DNA from 2 places in the Paraburkholderia unamae genome. Region 1 is predicted to be linked to the other one. Evidence: predicted binding sites of a transcription regulator. Region 1 holds the regulator's gene; the other holds the start of a gene.

What was found. The regulator FliA, encoded in region 1, starts transcription of late flagellar genes. The targets are predictions, from matches to a motif close to CTAAAGTTTNNNNNNNNNNNGCCGNTA.
Region 2: C7402_RS14710 (DUF4088 family protein) is a predicted target of FliA. The motif match lies at 9,411-9,437, and genes of this name have one in related genera.

Annotation. Positions count from the first base shown of each region.
Region 1 is NZ_QEOB01000001.1:98,182-108,335, forward strand. It holds gene C7402_RS00450 (flagellar basal body L-ring protein FlgH) at 1-52, opposite strand, end outside; gene flgG (flagellar basal-body rod protein FlgG) at 88-876, opposite strand; gene flgF (flagellar basal-body rod protein FlgF) at 951-1,712, opposite strand; gene flgE (flagellar hook protein FlgE) at 1,739-2,992, opposite strand; gene C7402_RS00470 (flagellar hook assembly protein FlgD) at 3,031-3,675, opposite strand; gene flgC (flagellar basal body rod protein FlgC) at 3,882-4,307, opposite strand; gene C7402_RS00480 (flagellar basal body protein) at 4,385-4,921, opposite strand; gene flgA (flagellar basal body P-ring formation chaperone FlgA) at 5,168-6,523, shown strand; gene flgM (flagellar biosynthesis anti-sigma factor FlgM) at 6,692-7,057, shown strand; gene C7402_RS00495 (flagella synthesis protein FlgN) at 7,104-7,547, shown strand; gene C7402_RS00500 (RNA polymerase sigma factor FliA) at 7,719-8,450, opposite strand; partial or broken gene C7402_RS00505 (MinD/ParA family ATP-binding protein) at 8,845-9,669, opposite strand; gene flhF (flagellar biosynthesis GTPase FlhF) at 9,662-10,154, opposite strand, start outside.
Region 2 is NZ_QEOB01000006.1:200,265-210,418, reverse strand. It holds gene C7402_RS14745 (phospholipase D family protein) at 266-1,972, opposite strand; gene panS (ketopantoate/pantoate/pantothenate transporter PanS) at 2,275-3,237, opposite strand; gene C7402_RS14730 (MATE family efflux transporter) at 3,472-4,857, opposite strand; gene C7402_RS14725 (RNA-binding S4 domain-containing protein) at 5,033-5,254, opposite strand; gene C7402_RS14720 (hypothetical protein) at 5,580-6,107, shown strand; gene C7402_RS14715 (ATP-dependent helicase) at 6,337-8,523, shown strand; gene C7402_RS14710 (DUF4088 family protein) at 8,563-9,324, opposite strand; gene C7402_RS14705 (AzlD domain-containing protein) at 9,458-9,781, opposite strand; gene C7402_RS14700 (AzlC family ABC transporter permease) at 9,778-10,154, opposite strand, start outside.

The DNA.
Region 1 (10,154 bases):
GGCCCGGATGCGCCGCGCGGGTGCGAGGATGGGTTCGTACGGACTGCGACATGCTGATCACCGACTCGTTTAACTAAGGACCTGTCCTCAGACCGACATCTGGCTGAGGGTTTGCAGCATCTGGTCGGAAGTGGTGACCGCCTTGCTGTTGATTTCGTAGGCGCGCTGCGTCTCGATCATGTTCACGAGCTCCTGCACCACGTTCACGTTCGACGCTTCCACATAGCCCTGGTTGAGCGTGCCCGAGCCGTTCTGGCCCGGCGTGGACACCGTGGGCGCGCCCGACGAAGCCGTTTCCGACATCAGGTTCTGCCCGTTCGACTGAAGGCCGGCCGGGTTGATGAACATGGCGATCTGGAGCGAGCCGATGGTCGTGTTGTTGACCGAGCCCGGCGTCGTGACCGTGACCACGCCGTCGCTGCCGATGGTGAGCGAGGTGGCGTTGGCGGGCACCGTGATCGCCGGGATCACCTGGTAGCCGCTGGAGGTCACGAGCTGGCCCTGCGAGTTGGTCTGGAACGAGCCGTCGCGCGTGTAGGCCGTGGTGCCGTCGGGCATCTGCACCTGAAAGAAGCCCGCGCCGTTGATCGCCACGTCCTTCGAGTTGCCGGTCTGTTGCAGATTGCCTTGCGTGTAGAGACGCTCGGTCGCCACCTGCTGCACGCCGGTGCCCACCTGGCTGCCCGAGGGCAGTTCGGTTTCCTGGGTCGAGTTCGCACCCGGCTGGCGCAGCGTCTGGTACATGAGGTCCTCGAACACCGCGCGCGAGCCCTTGAAGCCGTTGGTGCTCACGTTCGCGAGGTTGTTCGAAATCACGTCCATCTGTGACTGCTGGGCCTGCATGCCGGTGGCGGCGATGTAAAGCGATCGGTTCACGGTGTCTTTCTCCCGGCCCGGCTTCGCGCGGCGCATGATGCGGCGCGAGCGGCCTTCAATGGCTTCGAAATGGCTTAGCTGCTGAAGTTGAGCAGCTGGTTCGCGCTCTGCTCGTTCTGGTCGGCGTTCTGCAAGAGCTTGGTCTGCATCTGGAACTGCCGCGCGTTGGCGATCATCGAGACCATCGCCGCCACGGGGTTCACGTTGCTGCCCTCGAGCGACTCGGTGGCGATCTGCACGGTCTGGTCCGCGTCGGCGGGGTTGCCGTCCGCCGTGCGAAAGAGGCCGTCGTCGCCGCGCGTGAGCGAGCCCGCGGGCGGGTTGACGAACTTGATCTGGTCGATCATGGCGATCGCCATCGGCGGGCTGCCCGGCGCGATGGCCGACACCGTGCCGTCCGTGCCGATCGTGACCGCCGAGCCCGGAGGCACCGCGATCGGGCCGCCGCCGCCGATCACCTGCTGGTTGCTGGCCGTGACGAGCTGGCCGTTTTCATCGACGTGCAGGTTGCCCGCACGCGTGTAGGCCTCGTTGCCGTCGGCCGTCTGCACGGCGATGAAACCCGCGCCCTGCACGGCGATGTCGAGCGGGTTGCCGGTGTGCGAGATCGCACCGGGCGTCATGTCCGAGCCTGGCGTCGACGAGAGCACGTAGGTGCGCGTGGTCTGGTCGTTCACCGTCGAGCCGTCGCCGAACGACATCGGCACGGCGCGAAAGTTGGCGAGCTGCGCGCGAAAGCCCGTGGTCGAGACGTTCGCAAGGTTGTTCGCGACGACGGCCTGCTGCTCGAGCGCCTGGCTCGCGCCCGTCATCGCGGTATAGATCAGTCGGTCCATGATGTGCCCGGTGCGTGGTTAGGCGCTTACATCTGCAACAGCGTCTGGTCGACGGTCTGCTGCGTCTTGATGGTCTGCGCGTTCGCCTGGTAGTTGCGCTGCGCCGTGATCAGGTCGACGAGCTGGTTGGTCAGATCCACGTTCGACGCTTCGAGCGCGCCGCCCGTGAGCGTGCCGTGGTTCGTGCTGCCCGGCGTCGAAACCTGCGCGACGCCCGAGGCGGCCGTCTGCTGGAACTGGTTGCCGCCCAGGTTCAGGAGGCCGTTCGGGTTGTTGAAGTTGGCGAGCACGATCTGGCCGAGCGCCATGGTCTGGCCGTTCGAGTAGTTGCCGGTGATGGTGCCGTCCGAGCCGATCGTGAAGTTCGACAGCGTGCCGCTCGCGTAGCCGTCCTGCGCGAGGTTGTTCACGCCCGAGGCGCCGCCGTATTGCGTCGTGCCGGTGAAGTTGAGGGTCAGGCTGAGCGGCGAGGCGCCGTCGTCGAGCTTGGTCGGGTCGGCCGTCGATGCGACGTTGAGCTTGAACTCGCCGAGCGCGGCGGTTGCGGTGCCCGTGGAGTCGGTCGTGGCCGTCAGCGCGCCCGACGAATCGAACGACATCGTGCCGAGATCGGTCGTCTGGCCGGCGGCGACGGCATAGACTTGAGCCGAGCCGGTTGCGTTCTGCACGAAATACAGGTTGACCTGCTGCGTGCCGCCGAGCGAGTCGTAGGCCGTGATCGACGTCGAGTAGTTGTAGCTGGTCGAGTCGGTCGGATCGAACGTCTTCGTCGTCGGCGCCGTGGCCTGCGCGTTCAGGTTCAGCTGCGCGGTGATGTTCGACGTCGGCAGCGGTGCGATGTTGGTGGTCGGCACCTTCAGCGCCACGGTTTGCGCCGAGTTGATCACGCCGTTCGAATCGGCGGCGTAACCCATCAGGTCGTTGCCCGCCGCGTCGGTGATGTAGCCGTTCTTGTCGAGCTGGAACACGCCGTTACGCGAGTACGTGATCGTGCCGTTGTTCGACATCTGGTAGAAGCCGTTGCCGTTGATGGCGACGTTCAGCGCCTGGCCCGTCGTGGTGATCGTGCCTTGCGAGAAGTCCTGCTGCACGGTCGAGAGTGCGGCGCCGAGGCCGATCTGGTTGCCCACCGCCGTCGCGACGGTGTTCGCGTACACGTCGGCGAACTGCGCCGTGCTTTGCTTGAAGCCGGTCGTGTTCGCGTTGGCGATGTTGTTGCCAATCACGTCGAGGTCGTTCGACGCCGCGGCGAGGCCGCTCAATCCTTGCTGGTAGCCCATGTTCGTCTACTCCGCGCTGTTTGCGTTGATTATCGTGTTCAGAGAATGGCGCCGACGCTCGAGAGCGCGACGGTCTTGCCGTTGGCGAGCGAGAGGCTCGCGGAGCCGTCCGACTGCTGGACCACGCCCTGCACCTGGCTCGCGACGAGCGCCGTGGCGGTGGCCGACTGACCGTTGGTCGTCGCGCTCGCGGTGATCGTGTAGGTGCCGTCGGCGACCGTGTTGCCCGAGGTGTCCTTGCCGTTCCAGGTGACCGGCACCGTGCCCGCCGACTGCGCGCCGAGGTCGAGCGTGTTGACGACCTGGCCTGCCGAGTTCGTGATCGTGAGCTTCACGTCCGACACCGCCGAAGGCAGCGTCACGCCGAGCTGCGGCGCCGTGCCGCTCGACACGGCGGCGCTGCTGCCGGGGGCGAGCACGGTCGAGCCGATCAGCAGCGCGGCCTGGGCGTTCTGGCCCGCCGAAAGCTGCGTGGAGAGCGACGAGAGCGACGTGTTGAGCTGCTGGATGCCCGAGACCGTATTGATCTGCGCGAGCTGCGACGTCATCTGCGAGCTGTCCATCGGATCGGTCGGATCCTGGTTCTGCAACTGCGCGACGAGCAGTTGCAGAAACGTGGTTTGCAGATCGCTCGCACTCGTGCCGCTCGTCGACGAGGACGAGCTGGAGCTCGTGCCGTTCATGGTGTCGAGCAGTTGCTGCGACACGGTGGCGGTGCTGCCGCCGATGGTTGTGTTGCTGGAACTCAACGCGTTCTCCTCGATTGCGCTTCGTGCTTGGCGTGTGGTGACGGGCGCTGGATGGTTTCGCGCCCGCTGGTCTCTGTGTTTGCTGCGTTATGCGTGCGGTGCCGATGGGGCCGCTTCACGTCCCTGCTTCAGGTCCCGCTTCACGTCCCGATCGTGAGCGTCTTGAGCATCAACTGCTTGGCCGTGTTCAGCGTTTCGACGTTGGCCTGGTACGAGCGCGACGCCGAGATCATGTTCACCATCTCCTGCACCGGATCGACGTTGGGCATCGTCACGTAGCCGTCCGCGTTGGCGGAGGGGTTGGACGGGTCGTAGGTCTGCTTCATGGGCGTGGGGTCGTCCACCACGCCCGTCACCTTCACGCCGCCCACCTGCTGGCCCGAGGCCGTGCGCGCGCCGCCGAGCGGATTGACCGCGAACACCACCTGTTTCGCCTTGTAGGGCTGGCCGTCGGGGCCGGTCGTGCTGTCGGCGTTGGCGAGATTGGACGCCGTCACGTTCAGTCGCTGCGATTCCGCCGTCATGGCGGAGCCCGCAACGCTGAAGATGTTCATCAGGGATGGCATGGTTTCGTTGACCTCACATCAGGTGCGCGCCGCTGCGCGCGTTGGTCGCTGCTTCATTCGTGTTCCGGGCGCGCCGCTCAGGTCGAGCCCGAGGTGATGGCGGAGAGCATCGTCTTGATCTGCTGCGAGACGACGGTCATGCCCGACTCGAAGTGCAGCGCGTTGTCGGCGAACTGCACGCGCTCGGTGTCGAGATCGACCGTGTTGCCGTCGAGCGCGGGCTGCATCGGCACGCGGTACATGAGCTGGCTCTTGTAGGTGTCGGCCGGGCCGCCCGTCGGGATCAGCTTCGCGTCGCCGGCCATGTGGCCCGGCGTCGTGGACGACATCTGCATGCCGCTCGTCACGCCTGCGGGCTGCGCCATGGCGAGCGGCTGGGCGTTGCCGCCCGCCGTGCCCGCCACCGCGGCAACCAGTCCCGTCGCGCCGGCTGCGGCGCCCGTGCCCGACTGCCGCAGCGCGCCCGCGAGCGAAGCCGCGAAGTCGACGTCGCGCGCCTGGTAGCCCGGCGTGTCGGCGTTCGCGATGTTCGACGAGATCAACGCCTGCCGCGTGGCGCGCACGTCGAGCGCTTCGCGCCCGAAGGCGAATTCGGCATCGAGTTTGTCCAGCATCGGGCGTTCTCCGTGACGCGAAAGGTGGATCGGCGTGAGCGCGGCGGCATCGCCAGCGGCGTGGAAACCGGCGCAAACGTTAAGCGCGCGGCCCGCAAGCCTTTGCGCATGGAGTGGAATCTTAGGCGGGGCTGGCAAGAACCAATCGGACGAATAGCCGGTAAAGCGCCCCTCTATTCGACGCAAGCTCGCGGGGGGCGCCGCCTAGAATGCGAGGCGTGTCAATGCATTCGATGGAGAACGACGATGCCGCAGACTGCCTCTTTCCGTGGGCCGCGCGCCGGCCTGGAACGGCGAGCGCGCGCCTTGTCGTGGGCGTTGCCAGGCGTTTTGCCGTGGGCCGCTTCATGCGCCTGCGCGCTCGCCTTCGTGCTGGGCGGCACGGCCGCGCACGCGCAGAGCGCGCCGCAGGGCGCGGGCGGCCAGGTCTTTATCGCGGGTAACGGCGACCGCGCAGGCACCGACGCCGCGCAGATGAGCGCGATGCTCGCGACGAACGCCACGAATGCCACGAATACGAAGCCGGCCAGTGCCGCCGCGAGTGCGCAAGCCGGTACGCCCGCGCCGCTGCGCGCGGCGAGCTACGCCGACCTCAACGCGCACGGCGTGCCCGAAGATGCGCGCGCCGGCGTCGATTCCGCCGGCATGATCACGATCCCCGGCCCCGGCGAGCGCACGTCGCAAGCCGACGCGCCGCGCATCGTCACGATTCCCGCGCCGGGCACGAGCGCGCAGCCTGCACGTGTGCCGCCCGCCAGCGTGAACAGCGCGACAAACAACGCGGCAAACAGCGCGGCAAACAGCGCGGGCGCGCTGCAACGCGTGAACGTCGCGAGCGCGGCGAACCGCGTGGCGCCCGTGGTGGTCGACGCCGCGAGCGCGAACGGCGCGCCCGCCGCGAAGCCGGTTGCGAGCGCAGGCGCAAACACAGGCACAAACGCCAGCGCGGTCGCCATGAACACCCAGGCCACACCGCCCGGCCAGCAGGACGGCGAATCGATCCGCGCCGCCGCGCTGGCCTTCCTTCAGCAGCAGTCGGCGGGGTTGCCCGGCCGCGTGACGGTCACGGTCTCGCCGGTGTTCCCGCGCGGCCTTGCGGCCTGCACTTCGCTCGAACCGTTCATGCCGCCGGGCGCGCGCACGTTCGGCCGCACGACCGTGGGCATGCGCTGCATCGGCGCGAAGCCGTGGACGCTCTACGTGGGCGCGCGCGTCGCCGTCGACATCACGTACTACGTGGCCGCCCGCCAGATCGGCGCGGGCGAGGCCCTCTCGGCCGCCGACTTCATGCCGCTCTCGGGCGACCTCGCGAGCCTGCCGCAGACCGTCGTCACCGACCCCAACCAGGCGAGCGGCGCCGTCGCCCGCATGCGCATCTCCGCCGGCCTGCCGCTGCGCACCGACATGCTGCGCAGCGCGGCGTCGGTCATCATCGGACAGACCGTCAAGGTGATCGCCGTGGGCACCAATTTCACGATCTCCGCCGAAGGCAGCGCGCTCAGCAACGCGGAGCCGGGCCAGCAGGTGCGCGTGCGCACGAGCGGGGGCCAGGTCATCACCGGCGTGGTCAAGGACGCCGGCACGGTGCAGATCCAGATTTAGGGCGGATTGGGATGAGACGGATCGAGCGTGTCTTGAACGGGCCTGGTTGCGCCCCGGTTGCGACTGTGTGCGCCAGCACACGTAACAGCGTGTAACGGCGGGACTTTCGCGCTAAAGTTCAGCCCGCCTCATGCCGTTATCAAGGTCAAATCGATCAGGAAGCCCATCGTGAAAGTTGACTCCTCCACCCGCAATGATCCGCGCGCGCTTCAAGATGGCGTCGCGCGTTCGCAAGGCGATTCGGCTGGCGCCGTGAGCGCCTCGAATACCGCGGCCACGTCCGGCGCCGCTGGCAGCGCGAGCGCCGCGAACGCGTCCGGCGCTTCACAAGGCGATGCGAACGTGAGCCTTTCTTCCCTCTCCTCCACGCTGCGCTCGCTCGCAGCGAGCGGCGCGGCCGATATCGACGTGGCGCACGTGCAGTCGATCAAGGACGCCATCAGCAACGGCACGTTGCAGATCGACGCCGGCAAGATCGCCGACGGCGTGCTCCAGACCGCGCGCGAGCTGATGAGGCCCGCGTCGGGCAACTGATGACGCCCGCGTGCTGCGCAAACACTGAATTTTCTGGTGCCCCTCGATGAAAGATGCCCTGCTAGCCACGCTGATCGACGAACACGCCACGGTTGAGGCGTTCGCGTCGCTGCTCGCCTATGAAGAAAAGGCGCTCGTGTCGGCCGACGGCATGGAGGCGCTGCCGCAGATCGTCGAGCAGAAGACCACGCTCACGCAGCGTCTGGCGGGCCTCGAAAAGGCGCGCGACGCGCAACTGGCGGGCCTTGGCCTGCCGGGCGGGCGCAAGGGCATCGAGATGGCCTGTGACGGCGACGCGCGCCTCACGAGCCAGTGGGCGCTGCTCAAGGGCTCGACCGAGCGCGCGCGCCGCAAGAACCTCACGATCGGCATGATGATCCGCACGCGCATGGAGCATAACCGGCGCGCGCTGGCGATCCTGCGCGGCGAGACGGGCAATGGCGCGATGCTGTACGGTCCCGACGGACGGCTGCCGGCGTTCGGGCTGTAGGCGGGCTGTAGGCGTTTGGGCGGTGCGTAAAAAAAGCCGGAGCGGGGACGCTTCGGCTTTTTTGTTGGTGCGAGCCTCTTTGCCCCAAAAAGAAGAGCCGAAGCGCTCCCGCACCCCGGCTCTCGCACTGCGCCCGGCCCGCGAACCGCACACGCGGGGCCGTCTATCGCCTCAATTCTCCGCGCTCGCCCACGACATCTCGCGCAGCCGCGTGCGCAGGCGCGCCACGGCCTGGCTGTGCAGCTGGCACACGCGCGACTCGCTCACCTCCATCACCGCGCCGATCTCGCGCAGGTTCATGCCACGCTCGTAGTAAAGCGACATCAGCAGCTTCTCGCGCTCGGGCAGGCGCTCGATCGCCTCGACGAGCGCGCCGCGCAGGCTGTCGTCGAGCAGCGCCGAAAGCGGGTCCGAGTGATCGACGCAGTAGCGGTCGAGAAACGGCTCGTCCTCGGCCGAGCGGTCGAAGTCTTCGTAGTAGATGAGCTGGCTGCCATGCAGGTCCTGCAACATCGACTGGTATTCGTCGAGCGGCATGTTCAGGTGATCGGCGACCTCGGTTTCGCTCGCCGAGCGGCCAAGACGCTGCTCCACCTGGTGCACCGCGCTCTCCACTTCGCGCGACGTACGGCGCAGGCTGCGCGGCAACCAGTCGTTGCTGCGCAGCTCGTCGAGCATCGCGCCGCGAATGCGCTGGCTCGCATAGGTCTCGAACTGCGCGCCCTGATCTTCCTTGTAGCGGTTCGCCGCGTCGAGCAGGCCGATCATGCCGGCCTGGATCAGATCGTCGAGGTCGACGCTCGCCGGCATTTTGGCGACGAGCTGCAACCCCAGCCGCCTCACGAGCGGCGCGTACTTCGCAAGCACGTCGGCCTGCGAAATTTTTCCTTGAGCGTTATACATCGTGCTCTCCACTTCTCATGTCCCTCGCTGCGTCGTGCGCACGTCAGACGTGCTGCGGCGACGGCCGCTGCGCGGGCGTCTCGGCCAGCCAGCCCACGTGGGCCGGCGCGGTCGCGGATGGTGCATCGGGTGCGGTATGCACACCCGTCACGGCCGCCACGAACGAATCTGCGTTCGCGGCGAGCGTGCTGTGTGCGGCGTGTCCTGCATGTGCTGCCTGTGCTGCGTTTGTCCCGTCGGCGGCTTGCGGCGCGCCGTCCGTGACATCCCTGCCGTGGGCGTCATGCCGGGCATGCGCGTCACGGGATTCCTGCGTGGCGAGGTCCGGCTGGTCCTCGAGTGCTTCAGTCGACGCGCCGACTTGCGGGTCGTCGGCGTCGATAGCCGCGAACGGCGCGCGCCCGCGCGCCGTGGCCGGCGAGCACGCCGAAACGGCGGGACGCATCGGCCAGTGCGGCAGCTCCGCGGCCACGTGGCGGAAGTCGCGCGCGGCGGCCGTGGACGGAAACGCATCGACGATGCAGCGCGCGAGCTTGAACGCCTGCGCCATATACGGGTCGGCGGCGACGTAGCCCGCGCTTTCGAGCGACACGCTCAGGTAGCGCCCCGCCACACCCGCGAGATTTTCGATGGCGGCTTGCGCGTCGGGCACGTTCGTCACGTGGTTCGCGAGCACGCGGAACTGTGCGATCGCATGCGCGAAGTGCAGCCGCTTCATGCACGCGTAGGCGTCGGTGATCGCCTGCGCGCCGATGCGCATCACGATCAGCACGTCGTGTGCGTGCATGGCGAGCGGCGAGAGCGCGCCTTCGGCGTCGAGCTGCGCGTCGATCAACACGATGTCGGCGGGGCCCGAGAGCACCTTTTGCAGTTGCGCGCTCGTGTACTGGGCGCGGTTGTCGCGCGAGGCGGCCAGCACGCCGAAACCGAGCGCGTGACGGCCGACGGCTTCTTCGAGCGTGCGCTCGCCGCGCATCACGGCGGCGAAGTTGCCCGCGCCGCGCACACCGCCCACGAGCGCGCACACGGAGCGCGGCCCCAGGCACTCGTCGACGATGAGCACATCCTTGCCCTGCGCGGTGAGCGCCGCCGCGAGATTGACCACGGCGGTCGTGCGCCCGGGCGCGCCAGCGCCGCCCGTCACCGCCACCACGCGCGAGCCTTCGCGCGCCAGCAGGCGCCGCAGCCCCTCTGCCTGATCGATCACGAACTTATCCAAACCTGACCTCGGGAGCCTGCGAATTCGAACGCGTCGAGAGTGCCGACAGCAGCGCGGGGATATCGTCTTCGTGCGGCACGAACGGCGAACTCTCTCGCGGAATGCAGAACGCGCTGCGGATCAGGAAGCGGCGCGTCGCCACGTAAAGGTTCTCGGGGACTTTCTGGCCCGTCGAAACGTAGTGGACCGGCAGCTTGTAGCGCAGCACCGTGTCGAGCGCGCTGCCGAGGTTGGTCGCCTCGTCGAGCTTGGTGAGGATGCAGCCCGTGAGCGGTGCGTTTTCGCTCTGGTAGGCCTGCACGACTTCGTTGAGCGTGTCGCCGTGGTTGGTCGCCGAGAGGAGCAGCAGGCGCTGCACCGGGCGGCCCGCGCCGCACAGCATGGCGATCTGGTCGGCCACGGCGCGGTCGCGCTGGCTCATGCCGATCGTGTCGATCAGCACGATGTGCTTGTTCTTGAGTTCCGTGAGCGCGAGTTGCAGGTCC
Region 2 (10,154 bases), on a different contig from region 1:
TCGCGCTTGTTGCGAAGGCGCCGCTTTCGTGACGGGTTCGTTTCCGCGTGGTGGCTGGGCTGCGGCGGCGCGGCGCGTGGTGCTCGGGCGGCTGCGCGGCCGGTGCGAAGGCGCGGCGGCGCTCGGTGCGCTGAGGGCGGCTTCGTGGCTGGCTCGACGGCGGAGGGTACGACGTACTGCACGTGTAGCACGTATTGCACGTATTGCAGGACCGACGGACTCGCTGCAACGCGCGGCGGGGCGATGGATCGCTCCGCCGTCGCGCTCACAGCTGGCTGTCGACCGGCAACAGCAAGAATAGCCCGGTTAGAAGATTTCGGTAGAAACCCGCACCAGGATCGAGGTTGTAGGTGCGGATCACGCCGTCTTCCTCATCGGTCCAGACGAGCGGCGAGGAGATCGCGCTGCCACGCATCGAAGCGAGCTGGTAGGGCGTCGCGAGCGTCACGCGGTAGCTCACTTTCGGCGAGGTCGCGAGCGCGAAATAGCCGGCCACCTCGTGCGCGATGGGCGGACTTTCGACGGCAAGCGCAAGCTCGGTATTCAGGTTCGCCGAGCGTGGATCGAGATTGAGCGAGCCGATCACGAGCGTGCTTTCGTCGATCACATAGGCCTTCGCATGCAGGCTCGCGCGCGAGCGCGAACCGACCACGCCGAAGCGCCGCTGCCCGGTGCGTTCGGGCTGGCGCGGCTTGAATTCATAAAGCTCGGCGCCGGCCTTGAGCATGGGCACGCGGTACGGGCTGTAGCCGGCCTGGACCGCGACGGCGTCGGTGGCCGCGAGCGAGTTGGTGACGATCGCCACGCGCACGCCCTGCGAGGTGAGCGTGCGTATTTCCTGCACGCCGGTGTCGTGCGGCACGAAATACGGCGAGAAAACCAGCACGCTGCTTTTCGCCTGATGGATGCGATCGAGCAGCGCGCGCATGGCGGCGCCCATCTCGCCATGCTCGGCGCCCGCGATCTTGCCGGGCGAGTCGGCCACGAACTCCCATTTCGCCCAGTTCAGGCCGAGCTCGCCGCGCGTGATCTGCTGCGCGAGCGGCGTGGCGTTGAGCGGCTTGGCGTTGTACGGATCGGCGGTTTCGCTCCAGTGCTTGCGCAGGTCGTCGCGCGCGGTGTCCAGATCGTGCGGATCGAACTTCTGATGATTGAGCACGCTCAAGGGGTACGAGATCGAGCTGTTCCAGTAAGCGTCGAAACTTGCCGAGACGTCTCGCGCGACCGGGCCCGCCGCGAGCATGTCGAGATCGGTGAACTGCAACGTCGGGCTCGCGCTGAAGTATTCGTCGCCGAGATTGCGGCCGCCCACGATCGCGAGCTCGTTGTCGACGATCGTCGCCTTGTTGTGCATGCGGCGCGTGAACTGGTCGACGTTCGTGAAGAAGTTGCGCGTGCGCAGGAGCATCGATTCGCTCGTGCTGCCATACGGATTGAACACGCGGATCTGGATGTTCTGATGGCTGCTGAGCGCAGCCATCAGACGGTCGATGTCGTGGAAGTTCAGGTCGTCCACGAGCATGCGCACGTGCACGCCGCGATCGGCCGCATAGAGCGCCGAGCCGAGCAGCAGCTTGCCGGTGGTGTCCTCGTTGGCGATGTAGTACTGCATGTCGAGCGTCTTCGTCGCCGCCCGTGCGAGCGCGATGCGCATTTGCAGCGAGTCGGTGCCGGTGGCGAGCAGGCGAAAGCCCGACTGGCCGGGATGCGCGGCCTCGGGCGCGGCGAGCGCGAGGCCGAGCGGCGTGGCGCTTGCCTCGGACGCGGGCAGGGCCGAGGTGGTCTCGCGCGGGTAGTCGGTGGCGGGCGGGCGTGTCGCGCAGCCCGCGACGAGCGTGAAGCAGAGCAGCGCAAAAAGCGCGCGAAGCGTGCGCCGCGCGTGAGGCGCCGGCAACGGCGGCAGGCGGCGCGAAAAAACGGCGGGCAGGGCGAAATGCGCGGCCAAGCGGGATCTCCTTTGCGAACGTCGCATCGTGGGATGGTTCGTTTTCATTGCACGGCCTTCGCGGGGATTCTACGGGAAGCCGCCCGCCGTGCTTGCGGCAGCGGGCAAGCTGGCTGAGCAATTTTCGAGCCTCATCGGCAGGGCGGCAAGGCGTGACGATTACGCTTGCAGCCCGGCCGCAAGCAGCGGCGCTCGCCGTGGCGCGTCACTGCGCGCACGGCGAACGACAGGAGCGTGCGACGGAAGCGGAAGCGGAAGCGCTGGCGCGCTCGCGCATTGGGCGGCGCGTGCGGCGTGAGCGTCGAGACGCTCACGCCGGTGTTGCGTGGTCAGCCGCGCTCGGGCGTGGCGCGGGCGGCGCCTTGCGCGTCGCGCGAGCTGCCGCGCGCCGGCTTGCCGGCCCAGTAGCCCGCGAGCACCGAGCCCGAGAGGTTGTGCCACACCGAGAACAGGGCGCCGGGCAGAGCGGCGAGCGGCGAGAAGTAGAGTTTGCCGAGGGTCGCGGCGAGCCCCGAGTTCTGCATGCCCACTTCGATGGCGAGCGTGCGGCACACGGATTCATCGAAGCCGAGCAGTCGGCCCCCCCAATAGCCGCCGAGCAGGCCGATGCCGTTGTGCAGCACCACGCCGAGCGCGACGAGCGGGCCGACCGTGGCGATGCTCGCGTGCGTGCCGCCCACGACGGCTGCGATGATCGCGAGGATCGACACCATGGAGACGAGCGGCAGCACCGGCTCGACGCGGCGCACGAGGCCGCCCGCAAGGCGGTTCACGACGAGGCCGATCGCGATCGGCAGGCCGACGATTTGCAGGATGCTCATGAGCATGCCGTGCACGTCGACGACGATCGAGGCATCGACGTAAAGACGCGTGAGGAGCGGCGTCGCGAACACGCCGACGAGCGTGGAGAGCGCGCTGATCGTCACCGAAAGCGCGACGTCGCCGCGCGCGAGATAGATCATCACGTTCGACGCCGTGCCGCTCGCCACACTGCCCACGAGCACCATGCCCGCGGTGAGGTCGGGCGGCATGTGCAGCACCTTGGCGATCGCCCAGGCGGCGAGCGGCATGACGAGGTAGTGCAGGAAGATGCCGGCCGCCACGGGCGCGGGGCGCGTGAAGACGCGCTGGAAGTCGGCGAACGAGAGTGTCACGCCCATCGCCAGCATGATGATCATCAGGAGCGTGGTGACGTGCGGCGCGATTGGCGCGACGAGGCCCGGATCGAAGTACGCAAGCAGTGAAACGAGGACAGCCCAGAGCGGGAAGAGTCGGGTGATCGGGGCAAGCATGAAAGGGTGGTCCGTGAGAGGGGTTCGTTTTAGGTCGTGGCGCGCGTTGCCTTGCCGAGGCGGCGGGGCTGTCTCCTTTGTCGGCGGGACCTGGCGCTTTAGCACCCGGCCCCCTCCATGCAGCGCACGGTTCCTGCCCTCGTGGGACGGACGGCGCATGGGGCGCCAGCCGCCTATTTTAACCGCTTGCTTAACCCGTCACCTCGCACCCCTTATCTGGCCATTACCCGGCCATCACCTGGCCTGGGCGAGCAGGCTCATGCGGTGAAAGCGCCATGTCATGAGCACGGCGACCGTGGTGAGCCCCGCCGCGAGGCCCCACCAGAGGCCGAGCGCGCCAAGGCCGAAGTGGAACGCGAGCGCGTATCCCAACGGAAAACCGATGCCCCAGTAACCGAGCGTGGCCGCGACCATCGGCACGCGCGTGTCCTTCAGGCCGCGCAGGCAACCCGAGCCCACGGTCTGCGCGCCGTCGACGATCTGGAAGATGGCCGCGACGCCGAGCAGCGTGGCCGCGAGCCCGACCGTGTGGGCGTTGGCCGGATCGTCGAGATGCAGATAGAGCCCGACGATCCAGTGCGGCGCGAGCACCATCACGAGCGCCGAGAGCGTCATGAAACCCACACCGAGCGCGAGCGCGACGAAACCCGCGTGGCGCGCCGCGCGCGGCACGCCCGCACCGATCCAGTAACCCACGCGCACGTTGGCCGCCTGGCCGATCGCGAGCGGCACCATGAAGGTCACGGAGGCCACGTTCAGGGCGATCTGGTGCGCCGCGAGCGGCGTTTCGCCGAGCAGGCCCGCGAGCAGGCCGGTGGCGAGAAAGAGCGTCGCCTCGACGGCATAGGTGATGGCGACCGGCCAGCCGATCGCAAACAACTCGCCCATGAGCGGCGCCGTGGGCCGGCGCGCGATCACGAAACGCTGGTGCGAGGGGCGCAGGTGCAGCAGGGCCATCAGCACGAACGCCGTGAGCCAGACCGTTGTGGTCGTGGCGGCCGCCGAGCCGAGAAAGCCCAGTCGCGGCAGCCCCCACACGCCGTGGATCAGCCCGTAATTGAGAAAGCCGTTGCTGAACACGCTCGCAATCGACACCCACAAGAGGCGCCGCGCCGCGCCGATGGCGGGCAGGAACGAGCGCATGAGTCCCACGCCGATCAGGCTCGCGGGCGCGCCCCAGCGCAGCACGGCCGTGTATTCGCCGATGTGATGGGCGAGCAGCGCGGGCTCGCCGAGCGCGCGCAGGATCGGCTCCGCGAACGAGAGCAGCGCGAAGGCGGGCAGCGAGAGCAGCAGCGAAAGCGCGAAGCCCGTCCAGTAGATGTGCGGCACCTGGCTTTCGTTGGCGGCGCCGCGCGCCTGCGCGACGCTCACGCTCACCGAGGTCAGCACGCCTTGCAGCACGGTCACCACGACGAAGAACATGTTCGCGCCGAGGCCGCCCGCGGCGAGCGCGTCGGCGCCCAGCGAGCCGAGCAGCACGGTGTCGGTGACGCTCATCGCCATCTGCGAGAGCTGGGCGATCGCGAGCGGTCCGGCGAGGCGGGCGGTGTCGGCGGCGTGACGGCGCAGCGTGGGCGATGTGGAAACGGCGCGGCCGGAAAGCGTGGTTCGGGTCATGAAAAACAAGCGGCGCGAGATACGCGCCGCAAGGCTCTGAGTACGGTTGTCTGTCGAAACTGAAAGCTTATTGCGCGGCGGTCGCGTTGTCGATCCGCGCGCTCAAATACGGTGCATGGGTGTCGCTTGCGCGCAATTCCGGTCGGGCGCTTTGATGGGCGCATCGATCGGCACTTTAATCCGGCTCTTTGATGGCAATGCGCGTGTCGCCGAGCAGCACGACCTGGCCCGCGCGGATCTTGCAGGTCTTGCGCAGTTCGACCTCGCCGTCCACTTTCACCGCGCCCGAGGCGACGACCTGCTTGGCCGAGCCGCCGCTGTCCGCGAGGCCGGTGATCTTCAGGAGGTTGTGCAGTTCGACGTAGTCGCCGGTGAGCGTGAAATCGAGATTGGGCATGGCGGATCGGCATTCAGATGCGCGCGGGAGGCGCGCGAAGGGTGAGCATCATAAGCGATCGCCGGCTTGCCGCGGCCCTCTGTGGCGTACACGCTGCTGTCACATCTCGGGGCCAGATGTTATGAATTCGTCAGAAAGTGCAACGTTGAGTAACGTTGCGGGACCGCGCGGCGATCTTCAGACCAAAATGGTTTCACCCGGATCGACAGCGCCGCCCAACCTTGCTCATTCGTTTTACCGGGCGGCTACATCGAGCGGGGGCGCGGCTGTAGCGGACCTGTTCGCCGCAACCGAGCCTTCGGAACCACTGCAACGAGGATACGCCATGACCCAGATTCGCAAACTGCTGACCGCTACCGCCGCTTTTGCCACCGTGACCACGGCCGCCGTGTTCGCGCAGGGTGCGTTTGCCCAAACTGCGACCCAGGGTGCGGCACAGGCCGGCGGCGGGGCGCCCGCGCTGGCACCTTCCGCCGCACCGGCGATGGCGCCGGGCCAGATGGGCGGCCAGGCACCCAGCCAGGCGCCGGCCGCTGCCGGTATCGCGCAACCCGCGCCCGCGCCGCAGAACCTGACGGCGCCGCAGTCAGCCGACCCGCTGGTGCAAAAGCGCAACGCGAACGCGGCGGCGAACGCCGAGTACCGCAGCGCCAAAAAGTCGGCGAATGCGGAGTACGGCGACGCGAAGAAGCAGGCGAAGTCGCAGTACAAGGCCCAGGTGCAGGACGCCAAGATCATCCACAAGGCCGACCGTCAGGCCAACGACTCGGAGATGAAAGACCAGATGATGAACGGCATGTCGGCCCAGCAGCAGGGCGGCCAGGTCCAGCAGGCTCCGCAGTCCTCGCAGTAAGCGACTGATGGCGGGACCGTCGGGACTGTTGGGAGCAGAAACGGTGGCGGCGTCCGGCAACGGGCGCCGCCGCTTCGTTTTTCGGCGCACGCTTTCGGGCCGGCGCCGAAGTTGTCGCTAAATATCGCCAGATCGCCGCAGAATCAGGCGCTTGCGGATGCGGGGTGTATGGATATACAGTGTGCGTCGCCCCGTCCGATTCGCCACGTTCACTGTTCCTGCGCCCGCCGTGTCCACTGTTTCCCTCGCCGATCCCTCGTCCGCCTCCGTCTCTGTCGCCGGCGACGACGTTGCCAGGCCAGGCGCCGATACGGCCAACGCCGTTTCCGCGTGGCTCGCCAAGCTCAACGACGCGCAGCGCGAAGCGGTCGAGCACGGCGGCGAAGCGGGCTACGCGCCGGGCTCGGCGCTACCGGGGCCGCTGCTCGTGATCGCGGGGGCGGGGTCGGGCAAGACCAATACGCTCGCGCACCGCGTCGCGCATCTGATCGCGAACGGCGCCGATCCGCACCGCATCTTGCTGCTCACGTTCTCGCGCCGCGCCGCGCAGGAGATGACGCGCCGCGTCGCGCGCATCGCCGCCGGCGTGCCGGGCGTGGCCGCAACGCTTGCGCAGGGGCTCACCTGGGCGGGCACGTTTCACGGCGTGGGCGCGCGCCTCTTGCGCGAATACGCGGATCACATCGGCCTTTCACCGGCGTTCACGATCAACGATCGCGAGGATTCCGCCGATCTCATGAACCTCGTGCGCCACGAACTGGGTTTCTCGGCGAAGGAAAAGCGCTTTCCGTCGAAGTCCACGTGTCTTGCGATCTATTCGCGCGCGGTCAACACGGGCGACTCGCTCGCGAACGTGCTCAACCGCTCGTTCTCGTGGTGCCTCGAATGGGAACCGCAGTTGCGCGTGCTGTTCGCCTCGTACGTGGACGCCAAGCAGAAGCAGAACGTTCTCGACTACGACGACCTGCTGCTCTACTGGGCGCACATGGCCGCCGAGCCTGCGATTGCCGCCGATCTCGCGGGACGCTTCGACCATATCCTCGTCGACGAATATCAGGACACCAATCGGCTTCAGGCGTCGATCCTGCTCGCACTCAAGCCCGACGGCCGCGGCCTGACCGTGGTCGGCGACGACGCCCAGGCGATTTACTCGTTTCGCGGCGCGACCGTGCGCAACATTCTCGATTTTCCGGCGCAGTTCGACCCGCCCGCGCGTCAGGTGACGCTGGAGCGCAACTACCGGTCGACCGCGCCGATTCTCGCGGCGTCGAACGCCGTAATCGACGCGGCTGCCGAGCGCTTCACGAAGAACCTCTGGACCGATCGCCCTTCGCAGCAGCGCCCGCGACTCGTGACGGTCGCCGACGAGGCCACTCAGGCGCGCTACGTCGTCGAGCAAATCCTCGAGGCGCGCGAAGCGGGCATGAAGCTCAAGCAGCAAGCCGTGCTGTTTCGCGCCGCGCACCACAGCGCAACGCTCGAAATCGAGCTGGCGCGGCGCAATATCCCGTTCGTTAAATTCGGCGGACTGCGCTTTCTGGACGCCGCGCATGTGAAGGACGTGCTGGCGGTGCTGCGCTGGGCGGAAAACCCGCTCGACCGCGTGGCGGGCTTTCGCGTCACGCAATTGCTGCCGGGTGTGGGGCCCGCCAACGCCGCGCGCCTGCTCGACCAGGTGGCCGCCTGCACGGGCGCGTATCGCGCCGCCGAGGCGCTCGCGGCCTTCGCGCCGCCGCCGCGCGCGGCCGAGGACTGGCCCGCGTTCGCCTCGCTCGTCGACAGCCTTGCCATGCGCGCCACGCCGTGGCCCGCCGAATTCGAGCGCGTGCGGCGCTGGTACGAGCCGCATCTCGAACGCAATCATGAGGACGCCCAGGTGCGTCTCGCCGATCTGTTGCAGATGGAGAGCATTGCGAGCACCTACGCGTCGCGCGAGCGCTTTCTCACCGAACTCACGCTCGATCCGCCCGACGCCACGAGCGCCGAATCCGCCGATCCGCTGCTCGACGAGGACTATCTGATCCTCTCGACGATCCATTCGGCGAAAGGGCAGGAGTGGCGCAATGTGTTCGTGCTCAACGGCGTGGACGGCTGCATTCCGTCCGACCTCGGCGCGGGCAGCGACGAGGAACTGGAGGAAGAGCGGCGTCTGCTCTACGTGGCGATGACGCGTGCGAAGGAGGATCTGCACATCGTCGTGCCGCAGCGTTTTTACGTGCACAACCAGGTGGCGTCGGGCGACCGGCACGTGTGGGCGTCGCGCACGCGCTTCATCGCCACGCCCATGCTGCCGCTGTTCGAATCGCGCGCGTGGCCGCCCGCGCCCGTGGCGAGTGCGCCGAGCGCGACGGGGCTCGCCGCCGCCGCGCAGGCGAAAGTCGAGATTGCCGCGAAGCTCAGGAAGATGTGGGATTAGGCGTGCGGCGCGCCGCCCGCGAGGCGGGCGCGCCGGCGCTCAGTGCCGCTGCTCGCGCGCCGCGGTCCGCTGCGGCGGCATGAAGAAGTTGCGCAGCCATGCGGCGAGGCGCGTGAACACGTCGTCGGGTTCTTCGACGAAGATTTCGGGCTTGAGCAGCCGCAGGTACTCCATGATCTGCTGCGCTTCCTGCTTCTGGAACGCGCCGTGCGTGATGCCGAGCCGCAGCAGCCCGCGCAGTTCGCCCAGCCGCTCGCGCGCGGCGCTGCCGCTTGCCTGCTCGCAACCGATCTTGGCCTCGTACACGCGCTGGCGCAGCGACTCCGAAAGCCGCCAGGCGGGCGTCTGCATCGACTCTTCGAGCGCCTGGATGTCTTGCACGCTCGACTTGATCTGCGCCGCGAGCGGGTCGACGAGCGAGGCGTCGCCCTGGGCTTCGTTCACGATGGCCGCCGCCCAGTCGCGGCATTGCTTCGAGAGTTCGTCGGGCGTCCACTCGGGCCGCGACGCGACGCCAAAGCCGAATTCGCTTGCCTGACGCATCAGGATCGAGACGACTTCGGGAAATTCCTTGTCGAGCGTGCGCTTGGCCCACGCGTACTGGCCGCCCTGGAGCAGCCGCTGCACGGCGTGCTCGGTGAGCGGCGTCATGTTGTCGAGCAGTTTCGCGCGCAGGTAGTCCTCGAACGACGGCGTGGCGAACTGCGGGTCGAGCTTGACCGAGACGCGCAGGAACGCGTCGAAGTCCTTGCGCAGCGACGCAAGCGTTTCTTCTTTCAGATTGAGGGTGATCTGCCCCATTGTGGTTGCCCCGGTGTAATCCTTATCCCTTCTCATGCGCTCGCGCCGTTCGAGCACAGGCCCGCCAGAGCAGGCCTTGACGGGTTTATCGGCGGGACGGGCCGAAACTTGAGCGCACCTGCCGGGGAACGCCTCAGCGCAGGACGACGCCTTGCCAGAGGAAGAACACGCCGAGCCCCACCGCAATGGTGAGGAGCGGGCGCTTCGTGAGTGCGCTCACGACGATGGCCGCGAGCGCGCCGACGAGCTGCGGGTTGCGCCAGGTGAGCTCCGCGCCCTGGCCGTGGGGCGAGACGGCCATCGGCACGATGATGGCCGTGAGCACCGTGACGGGCACGAAGCCGAGCGCGGTGCGCACGAGCGGCGGGAACACGAGCCGCTCGCCGAGCACGAACACGGCAGTGCGCACGACCCAGGTGATGAGGGCCATGCCGAGGATCAGGACGACGTAGTTCATTGCCCGGCTCCGGCGGTGCGTTGGACGGTGGGCGGCTTGCGCGGGTGTTCGCCGCTGGCGCGCGCGCCGCGCGGCGTGCCGGGGCGCGACAGGACGACGCCGACCACCACGCCCGCGAGCACGGCGCCGAGCAGGCCGAGCTTGTACGGCCAGCCTTGCCAGAAGAAAGCGAGCACGCCGGCGGTTGCTGCCGCGGCGAAATAGCGCACGGCGACGAGCTGCGGCACCACGATGGCGATGAAGGTGGCGACCATCGCGAAGTCGAGGCCGAGCGACTGGAGCCCCGGGAAGGCGGCGCCGAACAGCAGGCCGACCGCGGTCCAGAGCTGCCAGTTCAGGTACATCGAGAGGCCCGAACCGAGGAAATGCCACG